3 regions of the Paenibacillus sp. FSL R7-0189 genome follow, and region 3 is predicted to be linked to each of the others. Evidence: riboswitches for the same ligand, from Rfam matches in the RefSeq annotation. Region 3 holds a riboswitch; each other region holds the start of a gene.
The links. A riboswitch is a leader RNA that binds a small molecule or an ion and turns the genes downstream of it on or off. The one in region 3 is predicted to bind cobalamin.
Positions count from the first base shown of each region.

Region 1 (3,283 bases), 3.1 Mb from region 3:
GAATCATTTCGATGCCTGCATCTTCCAACGCTTTTACCTCATGGCGAAGGGCAAGAGCAATTTGATTGGCTACCTCTTCCCGGCTGAGATCATCACGTACAAATGACCAATTGAGGATAGTAACAGGGCCCGTCAACATTCCTTTAACCGGAAGCTTCGTCAACGATTGTGCATAGACGCTTTCTTTAACAGTCATAGGCTGTATAAATGCAATATCCGCGTAGATCACCGGCGGCTTAACGCAACGGGAACCGTAGGATTGAACCCAGCCATTACTAGTAAACAAGTATCCATCCAGCTTTTCTCCGAAAAACTCCACCATATCTGTACGCTCGAACTCGCCGTGGACCAGAACATCCAGACCTAGCTTTTCTTGGAAGGTAATTGCATCCGCGATCTGCTCACGAACAAATCCATCATAACGCTCCTGATTCCAGACCCCTTTACGCCATTTCAATCTCGCCTGGCGCACTTCGACTGTCTGCGGAAAGCTACCAATTGTAGTGGTTGGCAGAAGTGGAAGCTGCCATTTCTCTTGCTGCACCTTTAAGCGCTCAGCAAAAGGCAGACTGCGTTGGTCTGGTAGAGCTGCAAGTGCAAGCACTTGCTCCGCCACATCCTTACGGCCACGCTCAGGTAGTGCGCGGAACGCTGCAATAGCTTCACGACTAGCGGCCAGCGCTGCTTGAGAAGCTTCTCCTTTATCTGCGACGGCTGCTCCGAGCAGACTAAGCTCTTTAAGCTTCTCATCGGCAAAGGCTAACGCATTCTTAACTGTCGCCTTCAGCTTCACTTCACCTTGAACGGTGACTGGGACATGCAGCAGGCTGCAAGAAGGCTGAAGAATAAGACGATCAAGCGGTACATGAACGCTGAGCTTTTCTACCAGTTGCAGCTTAGCGTCTAAATCGGAACGCCAAATGTTCCGTCCATCAATAATTCCGGCACCCAGCCATTTGTCCTTCGGCCAGCCAAGACGTTCGATGGAAGCCAGATTCGTTCCACCATCGTGCACAAAGTCAAGACCCAAGCCTTGAACAGGCAGCTCTAGCAGTGCCTCCAGCGGCTCAGCAGCTTCAAAATACGTCTGTAAAATAATATTCAAGCCCGGCACGGAGCCGGCAATGTCTGTGTATATCGAGTTAAGCAGTGTTAATTCTTCTTTACTTATGCCTGTAACAATCGCTGGCTCATCGATTTGTACCCAGCTTACCCCTTCTTGCTTCAGTTCCTGTAGCAGTTGAACATAGACTGGAACAAAACGTGCAGCAATCTTGGCGATATCTGCCGCTGCGTAACCTTTGGACAGCTTAAGGAAGGTATACAGACCTAAAAGTACCGGTTTACCTTCAATCCCTGCCTGCGATTTAGCAAAACGATAAGCCGCTAGAGGTTTGTTTTCAGTCAGGCGTGGTGTTTGTGTGCCGATCTCTGGAACGATATAGTGATAGTTCGTATTGAACCATTTGGTCATCTCGCAGGCAGTAGCCTCAGCATTACCACGGGCCATTGCAAAATAAAGATCAAGCCCGATGTCGCCGCCATCATACGCATACCGTGGAGGTACGATTCCAAACATAACAGCCGCATCCAACACATGATCATAAAATGTAAAATCATTTACCGGAATAAGCTCAATTCCTGCTTCTTGCTGGGTCTTCAAATGCTGCAGCTGGATTGCTGCCATTTCGGAGCGGAATTGCTCCTCATTTATTTTCCCCTGCCAGAATGCCTCCAGTGCCTTTTTCCATTCGCGGTTCTTTCCGATTCTCGGATATCCAAGATTGCTTACTTTTACCTTATTCGTCATTTCGATACACTCCCTCTTCAATCTCTTATTTCAAACTCCAAAACTACTTGCTTTCCTATAAAAAAGAGCGCCCTTCCCTAAAAAAGTCAAAGGGAAAGACGCCCATGATATACCCATGGTTAACGTCTAACACCTCCCTATCTTCCGTAGGTGAAGCAGTGCTGTTGAAACAGGCAGGTCTCCTGGCTAGCGGCGTCAACATCTTGAGCAGTCTTCCCAGCAGTAGTAAATTGCCAGTGACCTCTGTTGCTCGAGATTCTTCCGTTACAGTGGCGGGACCGCATCGGCTTCGAACCGAATTTCCCTATTAAGCCTACCGAATTACTATTTTCCGGTCAGCACCTGTCTCCGATATCATTCATCATTTGAGTGTCTTAATCTGATGTCATCATACGTGAAAGCCCCAGCAATCTGCAATAGATTACTGGGGCTTCTGTTATATCGATTCCTTATAACGGACTTAGAAAAATACGAAATATACTACAGCAGCAAGAATTATACGGTATATAGCAAACGGTAAGAGCTTGATACGATTGATCAGTTTTAAGAAGAAACGCATCGATAACAGCGCAAATAGGAAGGCACTAATAAAGCCTGCAATAAAAAACGGCAGCGCGTCCATGGTGAAATATTGCCAGTTCTTCATCAGTGACAACAGACTGGCACCTGCCATGATGGGTACTGCCATAATAAACGTAAAATCAGCAGCGGCACGATGGCTCATCCCGAGGATTACGCCACCAGAAATCGTCGAGCCCGAGCGTGAAAATCCAGGCCATAACGAAAAACACTGTACAAGACCTACACCAAGTGCCTGTTTGTATGTAATCTGATCTACACTCTCAGTTCTGATCTTCTTCGGCCCAAACAGATCCGCAATAATCATTAATATAGCCCCGATCACTAGACCAATTAACACCGTTGAGGTAGAGAATAAATGCTCATCAATATAATCATTAAACAGAACACCTAACACACCTGCAGGCACTAACCCTACCAGAACCTGTGTCAGCTTGAGGTGCCCGCCCTGCTCTAACTGCGGTAGCTTCTCTGTTACAGGGTCCAACTGCTTACGGCTGAAACGCCTTAAGCCCAACAGATCAATGAATCGATTTCTAAAAATCACAACAACCGCTAATATAGAACCCAGTTGAATAACTATTTTGAAGGTATTTGCCGTATATTGTCCAAATAACTCCTGTGATTTCAGCCACATATCATCAACAATAATCATATGACCCGTGGAGGATACTGGAGCAAATTCGGTTAAACCTTCAACAAGCCCCAAAATAATGGCTTTAATAATCGTTAATAGCTCCATGTGTTTCCCTCCTTTTTAATAGTCATTTCTATTATCAGTCCTCCACCCGCTTAGCCCTCAGTGTTCATTCTCCGGCTGCGTTTGCGGAAGTACAGAAACCCAAGAATAACTAATCCGCCAGCAATTAGTACATAGACCACATTGGAGTACAC
Region 1 covers NZ_CP150223.1:4,458,942-4,462,224, reverse strand. The annotation lists gene metE (5-methyltetrahydropteroyltriglutamate--homocysteine S-methyltransferase) at 1-1,810, opposite strand, end outside; cobalamin riboswitch at 1,965-2,171, opposite strand; gene MKY63_RS19330 (undecaprenyl-diphosphate phosphatase) at 2,271-3,131, opposite strand; gene MKY63_RS19325 (DedA family protein) at 3,182-3,283, opposite strand, start outside.
Region 1: it holds a riboswitch for cobalamin, as region 3 does, so the genes downstream of both, metE (5-methyltetrahydropteroyltriglutamate--homocysteine S-methyltransferase) here and MKY63_RS05920 (DUF4430 domain-containing protein) in region 3, are expected to answer to the same signal.

Region 2 (3,283 bases), 510 kb from region 3:
CCAGTACCTTGCGATCAACTTTTGTGAATTTACCGGACAAACCTTCTGCTGGAGTTGCGAACAGAGTGATGTTGAGATCCAGTTCCTCACTTTTCCGATCGCAATAGTCCCGCATATGACGCACAATAGCCAGCGCCTTGGCATGAACTTCCATATCCTCGCCATGGTGTTTGCCGTACATAGCTTTCATACATTCCGCCATACCGATGAAGCCAAGAGACAGACTGCCATGCTTTAGCAGATCGCCTACAGTGTCATCAGGTGCAAGATGCTCGCCGCCTTCCCAGACGCCTTCTCGCATCATGAAATCGGAAGCTTTAGCTTTTTGTGCGGTTTGAATGTGGAACCGATGAAGAAGTCCTTCCAGCGCAATATCCATATAATGATTTAGATCTTCATAGAAGCCAGCTTCGTCTGCGATGGTACGTCTGCCTGTTACTGTGCCGTGTGCCAGACCTAGCCGAACCAGATTCAGTGTATTAAAGGAAAGGTTGCCCTTTCCAGAGCAATGATTACGACCAAAACGGTCACCGAGCACTCGGGTTCGGCAGCCCATTGTAGCGAACTCCGTATCAGGATCACTTGGATCATAATACTGCAAGTTGAGCGGAGCGTCCAGATTAGCGAAGTTTGGATATAGTCTGCGCGCAGAACATTCAGCCGCTTTTAGGAACAGTTCATAGTTAGGATCGCCTTGTTGTTGATTGATTCCTTGCTTGCATTTGAAGATTTGAATCGGGAACACTGGTGTTTCTCCGCTGCCAAGTCCGTTCATAGTTGCTGTTAGCAGAGAACTGATCACAAGCTGACCTTCTGGTGAAGTACAAGTACCGTAGTTGATGCTGGTAAACGGTATTTGTCCACCGGATCGGCTGGACATGGTATTCAGATTATGTACCATACTTTCAGCCGCTTGCAGGGTTTCGATTTCGGTTTCCTTTAGTGCAAAACGGAACGCTCTTGGATATAACTCCGCCAGATCGGTCCGGCTCATCGTAATCTCGCCCAAAGATTCATCAGCTTGTCCTTCTTCAAAATAATCCAGACCCTTGCGGAACAGCTTGGCGAAGGATTTGGTTACATAAGGTGCCAGATCATAGTCGAGTTTATTGGCGGATACACCACCATATTGAGCATTTTGCTGGGATTGGAAAATAATCGCTACCAGAGACATAGCAGTCATTATTGAGTTCGGAGGACGAACGCTGCCGTTGCCGGTATTGAAACCTTCACGGAGAAGTTTATCAAACGGGATAAAAATACAGTTCGTCGTTCCAATCGCGTATTGATCCAGATCATGCACATAGACGACATTGTCATCAATAGCCTGCACTAGCTGCGGCGGCATCGTAAAATTGCGGGCGTACCATTTTGAATATTCACTGCCGAACTTGCTCATTTTACCGGAGAAACTCTCTCCATTCAAATTGGCATTCTCGCGCAATAGGTCCATATCCCGACTGTCGATAATATCCCGGCCTAAATCAATGAGCTCTTCTAAAAGAACTTCCCGTGCATTTTCTACTCCATTAAATTGTCTCTCCAACAACGTCATTGTACAGCTCTCCTCTCAGTATAAAAGAAAAACATCTATCATCAAATCCATATATCCATAGGAAGTTGGACTGCCATAAGCAGTCGTATATTTGTTCTGATTACATAAAAAAAGCATCCCCTACCCGAGGATGGCAGAAAATGCCCGATGCGTTATGTAAATATCCACACGGATATTTGCAGAGGTCTCTACGTAGATGACCGCATGCGGACACCATCCCTGTTCCTCGCAGGCATCAATAGTTGGTGTCGTCGAAACAGGTAGGTCTCCTGGCTTCCGTGGGATCTCTCGGCGCCTTCCCAAGGGTGTTCCTAACCCTCAGTGGCATCTGCCGGGAGATGTGGATTCTCAAGCTTCCCAGAAGCTTAAGAAGGCCATCCGGTTACAGTGGCGGGACCGCAGCGGATTCTCACCGCGCTTCCCTATTAAGCTCTAAATCCGGTTAAGGATCAAAGCGCCTGTCTCCACTATATTTTGTTGTCGTTAGATAAAAATAACCCAAGATGTTGTGTTTGTAAACAGTTTTTTAGAAAACCCGCGCGGGGAGCGGGTTCTTTAAAAGTACTCCACAAATGATCCACAGGCTGTCCATAAGTAATCCACAATTGATCCACAGGGAGATGCGAAATGATTCATAAATTGTCCGAAAAGATGCCACAAAGAGTCCATAAATATAGTGCAGATGACCCTAGAATTTGCGCATGAGAAAATACTCTTAGCCCAAAGTCATATTTTGGAGTAATCAGAAGAAATAGAAGAGATAAGGGAGGATAATCTTGCTTAGTTTGTGACAGAGCGGTGGAATTGTTACAATGGAAGAAGATAGATTCGATAAAATTTCGAGGAGGTATTCTCATGCCTATTGCTGAAGTTACAGTTATTCCAATTGGAACAGGCAGTACCAGTCTTAGCAGCTATGTTGCGGATATGCAGCGGGTGCTGAAGACAGTAGAAGGGATTACATATGAACTTACGTCCATGGGGACGATCATCGAAGGGCCTCTGCAACGCATTTTTGCGGCGGTAGAAGCTTTGCATGAGTCTCCTTTTGCCGCAGGTGCAGAACGTGTCTCTACCTCACTTAAAATAGACGACCGCCGCGATAAACCCTCCACTAGCCGTGGAAAGTTAGAGTCTGTGGAGCGTAAGCTACAGGTGGATTAGCAGTTTAGGAGGGCGGAAAACAGGGAGAAATAGGCTTGCGTTTCTGGCTGAAAGTTGTATAATATTTTTTGTTTGACAGAAAAATCAGCTTTAAGCTGGTGTAGCTCAGGGGTAGAGCAACGCACTCGTAATGCGTAGGCCGGGGGTTCAATTCCCTTCACCAGCATCCCAAAAAACCATATGTGGCGCGGATTTCCGAGGGTTCGGGACCGCGTCATTTTTCATTAAATCCCCTGGCTTCTAACATTCTTCTAAAAGATAAGACATGGCGAAATCGCTAATGAAAACGGTATGACTAGTGGTCACTGTCGAGCAGATGGAAGGTGTGTCGCAAGCTGACAGCAGTCAGAATGAAGGATGGTGGAGGAGGAGCAGCATAAGCTGCTTTTCTCTTGCGGGGGCAGATTGGTTAGATGGTAATTACTATAAAAATAAAAAAGACACCACAAGGTGTCTTAGTACAGATACTTTTCGCTCGAATTTCACGAGCTCGTCAGTGAACTGAGTTCATAAGCAAGACTGGCTACGGCTAACAGATGAAGAGATAAAGTAATATCAATGTTA
Region 2 covers NZ_CP150223.1:1,875,296-1,878,578, reverse strand. The annotation lists gene MKY63_RS08060 (anaerobic ribonucleoside triphosphate reductase) at 1-1,555, opposite strand, end outside; cobalamin riboswitch at 1,797-2,032, opposite strand; gene MKY63_RS08055 (MTH1187 family thiamine-binding protein) at 2,411-2,719, shown strand; tRNA gene MKY63_RS08050 (tRNA-Thr) at 2,814-2,885, shown strand.
Region 2: it holds a riboswitch for cobalamin, as region 3 does, so the genes downstream of both, MKY63_RS08060 (anaerobic ribonucleoside triphosphate reductase) here and MKY63_RS05920 (DUF4430 domain-containing protein) in region 3, are expected to answer to the same signal.

Region 3 (3,283 bases):
CTCCATTACGGGTATTCTGGTGATTATTGCAATTATCGTATTCAGTATGCTGCGTCCGGATGATACGAAGACGGCTCTGCCGGGAACAAGCCCTGAGCCGACCCCTGTTCAGAGTGCAGGCAATGTGCTGCCTCCGGCTTCAGTATACTTGAAGGATCAGAGCGGCGAAGGAGATAAGGGGAGCAGCATATTGGTGTTCACCTTCGCAAGTGCAGATGACTGTGTGCAGTTTCAACCGACTGAGATTAGTTTAATGTCTTCGTCTACAGAGATAGATAAAAGCTTTAAGGTCGCTGCTACGAATGGGACTTGTCCAGTGCCGTCAACGGATGGGACGGATGAGAGAAACGCCGCTGACGAGTCAGATGCCGCTGGCACTACTGGAGGAACAGCAGAAGGTGCAGATGCTACTAATGCTGTAGCTGATGTATCTCCGTCTCCTACGCCTTCCTCTGATGCTGAGGACAGCACTGGGTTGCCTTCCGCAACAGCTGTGACTGAAGGGGAACAACCTTCCTATCAGGTTGAGGTTACATTGGAGCCTGGAGCGACAATTTTAGAGAAAAGTATGATCAAAGCCGGAAGATTTACATTGATCGTAGATCCCGATCCTAATATTCCACCAGCTTCTGATTCAAGTGCTGAACCTTCCCCAACTGCAAGTCCGGAAGGAACAGTCGAATAACAAGCTTTCTGAACAGCAATACCTACCGGCAGGTGGCGTATTGCTGTTCATTTTTTTGCTGCCCTTACTAAGCTTTTCTATAGACATGCTATGTATTAATAGATATGATTATGGATGTCAAAATAAGATACTACATACTGGAAAAGGTGCAGACTCTATCAATCTAGTCGTCTGCTTAAAAGGGAAGTCCGGTGCAAGAGTCCGGCGCGGTCCCGCCACTGTATGTGCGGAGTTTTTCTTCTATAAGCCACTGCCCCTAAGGTAGGGTGGGAAGGTGAAGAACAGCGATGAAGCATCAGCCAGGAGACCTGCCTTTTTCGTGAGCGTTTCTATTCTTCGTGGGGTAAGAATGTGGAACATATACAGATGGACTGTTGGCAGGAAGCAAGCGCCTCAGCCTCGATTTGTAATCTTCCCTGACCGCCCTCCAAAGGGGCGGTCTTTATGTTATGCGTCTTATTCCCAGCAGTACCCATTCTTATACAGAAAGAGGTTAAACAATGAAGAAAATCATGTCTTCCAAGTTTGTAGCACTTGGGCTGGCCTTATTCATGGTCATTTCAATTCTAGGAACATCTCTTGCTCCGGCAGGACAAATATTTGCAGAAGCGAGCGCTGGCTCCGGTCTGGAAGCAACTGCTGCGGAGCGGATTAATGTTGCGGATGCGACTTATGCGGCTGCAGAATATCTCTTGAAAGGTGGCGTGCAATCGGATTGGCAAGCTATTGGATTAGCGCAAGCAGGATATAAGCTGCCAGCCAGTTACCATTCAGAGCTTGAGAAAAAAGTAAAGGATGCAGCTGGCAATTTCGCCAATGTAACCGATTATGCTCGAATCGTGCTCGCAGTGAGAGCGATTGGTGCAGATCCTACTAGCTTTGCTGGTAACGGAACGACTCCTGGCTATAATCTGATTGAGAAAATTTATAATAACAGCAAGCTCAGTGAACAGACGCTAAATAATCCGGTATATGCTTTACTTGCGCTGGATTCTGGTAAATATAATATCCCAAGTGACGCGAAATGGACGGCGGATAAGCTCCTTACGGAGATTCTCTCCAAACAGAATCCGGATGGGGGCTTTGCATTAACCTCAGGCGCAAGTGAGCCTGATATGACAGCGATAACCTTGACGGCTCTGGCGGCACATAAAAATAATCCCGAAGCCTACTTAGCAGGGCTACAAGCCGTAGCTTGGTTATCTGCAGCTCAAGATAGCCATGGGGGTTACGGTGACAGTGCTGAAAGTAGCGCACAAGCAATCCTTGGACTCGCATCCTTCGGAGTTGATCCTAGTGGATTAGAATACACCAAAAACAAAGTGGATCTAATGGAGAACCTGCTTAGCTATCGTCTAGCTGATGGTAGCTTCACCCATAGCCGTGGTGGAAGCAGTAATGTTCTGGCGACAGAGCAAGGACTTCAGGCGCTGGTTGCGTATAATTTGCTGTATAAAGGAAGCAACAGTAAGCTATACGATTTTTCCAAATCCTCCGTTCAGAGCTCACTCATCTACGCTCCTGTAACGATTGAGGGACCACGGGCCACGTTGGCACAAGGGTACGCCTATGCTGGCAACGCACTTGGAGCGTTAGAGAAGCTGGCGCTTCAAACGAACTTGCCGATCACGAATCCTTCGGGCAGTTATGTGACTGGCATCGGAAGTATTGCTGCTGGAAGCTTTGGTGGTTATGACGGATGGATGTATGTTGTATCACGTGACGGAAAATGGATTAATCCCGATGTAGGCATGAGTGATTTTGTACTTAAAGATTCAGATCAGGTACTGGTTTATTATGCCGGAGATGACACTAAACTTGTGGATTCCGTTACCCTTTCCAAACAAAATCTTAAAGAGGGCGATTCTTTTACTGTCACTGTAACTAGTAAGACGTGGAAATGGGACGCTGCTACGAATACTACCTCTCCTGTAACGGCAAAAGCTGCGGGTGTTCAGGTCCAAATTGGAGCTCACACGGTAACGACGAATGCTAAAGGTGAGGCCGTATTCTCAGGAAATGTGCCCGCAGGTGACTATACACTGTCTGTAACTGGCTACCGCGAAGGTAAAGCGCCAACGGTTGCTAAATATACAAAAGCTATAAAGGTAACTTCTAAGAATGTAACAGCTTCTCTTACCGTTGAAGGCCCGGAAGGATTGATTAGTGAAGGGACTTTAAAAGCCTCCAATGCTCTTGAAGCGTTGCAGCAACTAGGATCTACCGATGATTTTAAAGTAGATATCACCAAATCGTCTTATGGCAACTTTGTATCAGGTATCCATGGAGTTTCGCAAGGTACTTACGACGGATGGTGGAGCTTCGTAGTATCACGCGGCGGGGAGTGGATATATCCAAGTGTGGGTATGGATGCGTTCGAACTACAGGAATCCGATCGTGTGCTTGTCTATTATGCAGGTGAAAATACACAGGTTATAGATTCTGTGGCGCTTTCCCCAACGCAGCCAAAAGCTAATGAAGCTTTTACCGTAAAGGTTTCCCAGAAAAAGTGGGTGTGGAATCAGGACAGCTTCACTTCTGATCCGGTTACCTCACCAGCTGCAGGTGTGCAGGTTTCGATTGGTGATAAGAAGGTAA
Region 3 covers NZ_CP150223.1:1,364,049-1,367,331, reverse strand. The annotation lists gene MKY63_RS05925 (hypothetical protein) at 1-685, shown strand, start outside; cobalamin riboswitch at 813-1,016, shown strand; gene MKY63_RS05920 (DUF4430 domain-containing protein) at 1,186-3,283, shown strand, end outside.